One region of the Streptomyces sp. NPDC001816 genome, then DNA from elsewhere that is predicted to be linked to it. Evidence: predicted binding sites of a transcription regulator. Region 1 holds the regulator's gene; the other holds the start of a gene.
The links. The regulator HspR, encoded in region 1, represses chaperone genes until heat shock. The targets are predictions, from matches to a motif close to TTGAGNNNNNNNNNCTCAA.
Positions count from the first base shown of each region.

Region 2: lon (endopeptidase La) is a predicted target of HspR. The motif match lies at 1,700-1,718, and genes of this name have one in related genera.

Region 1 covers NZ_JBIATY010000020.1:23,591-26,996, reverse strand. The annotation lists gene ACFYZZ_RS43075 (sugar ABC transporter substrate-binding protein) at 1-883, opposite strand, end outside; gene ACFYZZ_RS43070 (heat shock protein transcriptional repressor HspR) at 1,253-1,702, opposite strand; gene dnaJ (molecular chaperone DnaJ) at 1,708-2,877, opposite strand; gene grpE (nucleotide exchange factor GrpE) at 2,914-3,406, opposite strand, start outside.
Region 2 covers NZ_JBIATY010000008.1:245,236-248,641, reverse strand. The annotation lists gene lon (endopeptidase La) at 1-1,677, opposite strand, end outside; gene ACFYZZ_RS28365 (DUF4259 domain-containing protein) at 1,860-2,285, shown strand; gene ACFYZZ_RS28360 (rhomboid-like protein) at 2,272-3,078, opposite strand; gene ACFYZZ_RS28355 (spermidine synthase) at 3,341-3,406, shown strand, end outside.

The DNA of each region.
Region 1 (3,406 bases):
TCTGGGCAGCGGCCTCGGCCTCGTCGGGGTAGGACTTGTAGACGCTCATGTACTGCTCGCCGGCGACGACCCGCTGCACCGCGTCCAGTTCGGCGTCCTGGCCGGTGATCGGGGGCAGGCTGGTGACACCGGCCGCCTTCAGCGCCTTGATGACACCGCCCGCCATGCCGTCGTTGGCGGCGTAGACCCCGGCGATGTTGTTCTTGCCGATCTTGCTGATCGCCTCGGTCATCTCGGCCTGGGCGTTCTCGGGCTTCCAGTCCGTGGTGTCGTAGGTCTCCGCGATCGTCACCTTGCCGTTCAGCTCGGACAGCGCGCCCTGCTTGAACTGCTTGGCGTTCGGGTCGGTGGGCGAGCCGTTCACCATGACGACCTTGTCGGAGGTGTCGACGTTCGAGCCCAGCGCCTCCAGCAGCGTGCGGGCCTGCACCTCGCCGACCAGCTCGTTGTCGAAGGAGATGTAGGCGTCGATCGGGCCCTCGGCCAGCCGGTCGTAGGCGATGACCGGGATGCCTGCGTCCTTGGCCTTCTTCACCTGGCCCGCGATGGCGTGCGAGTCGACCGCGTCGACCATGATGACGTCGACCTTGTCGTCGATCATCGTCTGCATCTGGCCGGCCTGCCGGGCGGCGTCCGCGTCGGCGTTGGCGTACTTGACCGTCCCCTTCTTGTCGGTCAGCTCCTCGACCTTGCTCTTGATGATCGGGTAGTCGAACTTGTCGTAGCGGCTGTTCGCCTTCTCCGGCAGCAGCAGCCCGATGGTGACGTCGTCGCCCTTCGTCGGGCTCGCGCTCGCGCCGTCCCCCGTCGCGTCCAGCACGCCGCAGCCGGCAAGCGAAAGGGTCATCGTGGATGCAGCCACGGCTATGGCGATACGACGCATACGAGGGCTCACTTCAGGTGTGTTCCGGACGAGGGTGCTGCTTTACGACCCAGGTGTCCGAAAAGCCAACGCGGAGCCGCTACCCGGCGTCAAGCCGAACTACTTAACGAGTCCGCAACACCACGCTCCGCTGCACCTGTGAAGGAGGAACGGAATCACCTCCAAACACCCTTTACGGACCCTCCATCCAAACGGAGTTCATGGGAAGGCAAAGATCCGCACAATCATCGGCAATCCCCGCGAGTCGTGATCACCGGCGGCCGCGCACCGTCTCTCCGACTCGAGCAGAGGACCGAATGAACCCAGCCACCCACTTCTCGCACGCAAAAGGGGCCCGGAAGCCGGGCCCCTTTCAGCTGTCACAGACGCTCAGTCGTTCTGCTGCCGCTTCGGCCGCCACACCACCAGCGCGCTGGTCTGCTGGACCTCCTGGTACGGGACCAGGTCGCGGCGGTAGGAGGCGTGGACGGCGGCCTCGCGCTGCTGCATCGCGGCCGCCGCGCCGTCCAGGGCCGACTGCAGCTCCGCGACGCGGGACTGGAGCGCGGCGACCTGGTTCTCCAGTTCGATGATCCGCTTGATACCGGCCAGGTTGATGCCCTCGTCCTGGGACAGCGCCTGCACCTGGCGGAGCAGCTCGATGTCACGGGCCGAGTAGCGGCGGCCCCGGCCGGCGGTGCGGTCGGGGGAGACCAGACCCAGGCGGTCGTACTGGCGCAGCGTCTGCGGGTGGAGTCCGGAGAGCTGGGCCGCGACCGAGATGACGTAGACCGGGCTCTCCTCGGTCAGTTCGTACGGGTTACGCCGACGGCCGTCCATCACCCTCAATCTCCCTTCGCGGCCTCGAACAGCTCCGCCCGCGGGTCCTCGTCCGCGGTCGCCTCGCGATACGCCTCCAGTGCGTCACGAGCCTTCCCCGAGACGTCCTTCGGGACACTCACCTCGACGGTGACCAGAAGGTCGCCACGGGTGCCGTCCTTGCGGACCGCGCCCTTGCCCCGGGCGCGCATGGTGCGGCCGTTGGGGGTGCCGGGCGGCAGCTTCAGGGTGACGGCGGGGCCGCCGAGGGTGGGGACCCGCACCTCCCCGCCGAGGGCCGCCTCGGCGAACGTGACCGGCACGCTGACGGTGAGGTTGTCGCCCTTGCGCCCGAACACCGGGTGCTCGCCGACATGGACCATCACATACAGGTCGCCCGCCGGTCCGCCCCGCTCGCCGGGCGCGCCCTTGCCGCGCAGCCGGATCCGCTGCCCGTCGGTGACGCCCGCCGGGATGCGGACCTGCATCGTGCGCGACGACTTGGCGCGGCCGCTGCCCTTGCACTCCAGGCAGGGGTGCTCGGCGATCAGGCCGCGGCCCTTGCAGTCGGGGCAGGGATCGGTCAGCGAGAAGCCGCCGCCCGAACCCCGGGCGACCTGCCCGGTGCCGACACAGGTCGGGCACACCCGCGGTGTGCCGTTCTTGTCGCCGGTGCCGGAGCAGGCCTTGCACGGCGCCTGGGAGGACATCCTCAGGGGCACCGTGGCGCCCTCGATGGCCTCCGTGAAGCTCAGCGTGACCTCGGACTCGATGTCCTGGCCGCGCCGCGGCTGGGTACGGGTGCCCGTGGTCCCGCCGCGGTTGAACAGGCCCCCGAAGACGTCACCGATGCCGCCGCCGAAGCCGCCCCCGCTCTGTGCGTTGCCCCCGAAGAGGTCGCCCAGGTCGAAGTTGAAGGAGCCGCCGCCGGCGCCCGGCCCGGGGCGGAAGCCGCCGTTGCCGAACAGGGCGCGTGCCTCGTCGTACTCCTTGCGCTTCTTGGCGTCGCCGAGGACGTCGTTCGCCTCGGAGATCTCCTTGAAGCGCTCCTCGGCCTTGGCGTTGCCCTTGTTGGCGTCCGGGTGGAACTCGCGGGCGAGCTTCCGGTACGCCTTCTTGATCTCGGCCTCGGTGGCGTCCTTGGGGACGCCGAGGACCTTGTAGTAGTCCTTCTCGATGAAGTCCTTGGTGCTCATCCCCGACGCCCCTCCTTCCTGTCTTCGGTGATTACGTCAGCCCTCCTCCGGGCCACCGTTCTCCTTGTCGTCGGCCGCGGGCGCCTCGGTGGTCTCCTCGGTGCCCTCCGCCTTGACGGCCTGCGCGCCCGGCTGCGGCTCGGCGACGGCCACCCGCGCGGGGCGGATGGTGCGTTCGCCGATGCGATACCCGGGCTGCAGGATGGCCACGCACGTCGTCTCGGTGACGTCCGGTGCGTAGCTGTGCATCAGGGCCTCGTGGATCGTCGGGTCGAAGGGCTCGCCCTCCTTGCCGAACTGCTGCAGGCCCATCTTGGCCGCGACGGTCTCCAGCGACTCGGCCACCGACTTGAAGCCGCCGACCAGTTCGCCGTGTTCCCGCGCGCGGCCGATGTCGTCGAGCACGGGCAGGAGTTCGGTCAGAAGGTTCGCGATGGCGACCTCCCGGACCGCGACCCGGTCGCGCTCCACTCGGCGGCGGTAGTTCTGGTACTCGGCCTGGAGCCGCTGGAGGTCCAGGGTGCGCTCG
Region 2 (3,406 bases), on a different contig from region 1:
CAGGGTGCGCACGCCCGCCTCGCGGGTGTACTCGCCGGCGAGCTTGCGCAGCGCGCCCTCGTCGATGGTGACCTCGTCCTTGGCCAGGCCGGCCCGCTCCAGCTGGCGCGGGAGCAGGTGGTCACGGGCGATGACGACCTTCTCGTCCTCGGTGTAGCCGTCCAGGCGGACGATCTCCATACGGTCGGCGAGCGCCTCCGGGATGGCCTCCAGAACGTTGGCGGTGGCGAGGAAGACCACGTCGGACAGGTCCAGTTCCACCTCCAGGTAGTGGTCCCGGAAGGTGTGGTTCTGCGCCGGGTCCAGCACCTCCAGCAGGGCCGCGGCCGGGTCGCCCCGGTAGTCCGACCCCACCTTGTCGATCTCGTCCAGCAGGACCACGGGGTTCATCGACCCCGCCTCCTTGATGGCACGCACGACACGGCCGGGCAGCGCGCCGACGTATGTGCGCCGGTGGCCGCGGATCTCCGCCTCGTCCCGGACGCCGCCGAGGGCGACGCGGACGAACTTGCGGCCCATGGCGTGCGCGACGGACTCGCCGAGGCTGGTCTTGCCGACGCCGGGAGGGCCGACGAGCGCGAGCACGGCCCCGCCGCGCCGCCCGCCGATCACACCGAGGCCGCGCTCACTGCGCCGCTTGCGGACGGCCAGGTACTCGGTGATGCGCTCCTTCACGTCCTCCAGACCCGCGTGCTCGGCGTCCAGGATCGCCCTGGCGCCCTGGATGTCGTACGCGGAAGCACTGTCATCGGTCCGCTCGTTCCACGGCATCTCCAGGACCGTGTCCAGCCAGGTGCGGATCCATGAGCCCTCGGGCGACTGGTCGGAGGACCGCTCCAGCTTGTCGACCTCCTTGAGGGCGGCCTCGCGGACCTTCTCCGGCAGGTCGGCGGCCTCCACGCGGGCGCGGTAGTCGTCGGACTCCTCGCCGTCCTGGTCGCCGTTCAGCTCGCGCAGCTCCTTGCGGACGGCCTCGAGCTGACGCCTCAGCAGGAACTCGCGCTGCTGCTTGTCGACGCCCTCCTGGACGTCCTTGGCGATGGTCTCGGCCACGTCCTGCTCGGCGAGGTGGTCGCGCAGCTGCTGGGCTGCGAGCCGGAGGCGGGCAACCGGGTCGGCGGTCTCCAGCAGCTCGACCTTCTGCTCGGTGGTGAGGAAGGGCGAGTACCCGGAGTTGTCGGCGAGCGCGGAGACGTCGTCGATGGCCTGGACGCGGTCCACGACCTGCCAGGCGCCACGCTTCTTCAGCCAGCTGGTGGCGAGGGCCTTGTATTCCTTGACGAGTTCGGCGGCATGCCCGGGCAGCGGGTCGGGGACGGTCTCGTCGACCCGCGCGCCCTCGACCCACAGCGCCGCGCCCGGACCCGTCGTACCGGCGCCGATCCGCACCCGGCCGCGGCCGCGGATCAGGGCCCCGGGGTCGCCGTCGGCCAGCCGGCCGACCTGCTCGACCGTGCCCAGCACACCGGTCTTGGCGTACGTGCCGTCGATGCGCGGAACCAGCAGAACCTTGGGCTTCCCGGGCTCCGACCGGGCGGCGGCCTGCGCGGCCTCCACCGCGGCCCGCACCTCGGCGTCGCTCAGGTCCAGCGGAACCACCATCCCGGGCAGCACGACCTCGTCGTCGAGCGGCAGCACGGGCAGCACGAGCGTGAACGCCGTGGACTCAGCAGCCATGATCTCCCCTTAGGCAGTCAACTTGAGCTATGCCGACTCAATGCACGGGGCTCCGCCAATGTTCCCGGGTTCGTGTTCGCTGTGAGCGATCGGCCGGTGACCGGGATGTTGTTGCAGACCAGAGGTGATGTCAGTGGGGCCTGCCAGCATGCCCGGACGTCAGCACGAACGGGGAGGACCCCATGGGCACCTGGGACACGGGACCCTTTGACAACGACACCGCCGCGGACTGGTGCAACGGTCTCGACGACGCGGCCTTGAACGAGCGCGTGGGAATGGTTCGCGACGCGCTGGTGCGAGCCGTCGACACCGACGACTACCTCGAAGCACCCGGGGCGGAGGAGGCCGTCGCGGCGGCCGCGCTGGTCGCCGCCCAGTGTCCGGGCGGCGACATCCCCTCGCCGCACTACGGGCCCGAGGAACCCCTCCCCGATCTCACGTCTCTGCGGCCACTCGCACTACAAGCCCTCGACCGGGTCGTGACCGAGCCGTCCGAGCTGCTGGCCCTGTGGGAGGAATCCGAGGGCTACCCGTGGCGGTCCGGTGTCGAGCGGATACGGCACATACTCCTGCCGCCCTCGGAGGGGGAACAGCTCAGCCTCTGCTGACCGGACCCGGGGATGTCGACGGGAAGCGCCAGCGTCGCACCAGTGGCCAGCCGGCGATGCCGATGCTCAGGGCGATCAGGTGGCCCCAGTTGGTCATCGGGTCCTGGAAGGCGATCAGGTCGTCGAGGAGCGTGCTCGCGACCAGGGTGAGAAGGGGCCAGCGGACCCAGGGGGTGAGCAGGCCGGACAGGGCACCGATGCTGCCGGCCACGCCGAAGCTGATGCCGTAGTCGAGGCGGTGCAGGGAGGTGTCCGGAAGGTGGCCGAACAGGACCGCGAGGCCCACCGGGACCTCGGTCGCGAGGGTGGCCAGGACGTGGCCCGCCAGGAACACACAGGCCGCCCGGGCGCCGCCTATCCGCCGCTCCAGCGCGGTGAGCACCAGCACGAACGCGCCCGCGTACGGCGACACGATGCCGCCCGCGATCCACAGCGCGCTCGCCAGCAGCACCAGCACCGGCGTGCGCACCAGGTGGGCCACGTCGGTGCTGGAGGCCTGGTACAGCGTGTGCATCAGGGCGGGGTCGGCCCAGTCCGCCACGAGCGAGGTGAGGGCGAGGAGGGACGCGTAGGCGAAGGTGAACGGGGTGCCGGTGGGGGTCGGCAGGAGGTACCAGGGCCGGAAGGAGGAACGAGTCGCGGCCGGGGCCTGCGTCGTGGCCGGGGCGGGCAGCTCGCGTTGGCGTGGGACTCCGTCGAGCAGGCCGGCGACATCCGGCAGGGAGTTGGCGGGAAGGGGCGTGCCCAGGGGCGGGGACGCGGCCGTCGCAGGCCCAGTCACGATCCGTTCCACGGTGAGGCGCTCCTTCCGTTGCGCCCCACCCTTTGTGTTCCCGCGGCCGCTGTCTATGACCGACGCCACGCGAGAGCGGATTCACAGCAACCTCAGAAGCTTCAAACGCGTCCGCCCCCTGCCGGCGGCGCGCACGAGGCGCGCGGTGGCGGCGTGCGGCGGCAGTCGCGCCGCGCTGCCCCGCACCGCCCCGCAACCTGTTACCCGTGGGTTCGTGGTCAATTCCTGTGAACGCAAGGCCTCGTTCGAGGAGGATGGGCGTATGACTGCCGTCTACGACACTCCTGAGGTCCTCGACCGACGCGAAGGCCCGTACGGGGAGGTGGTG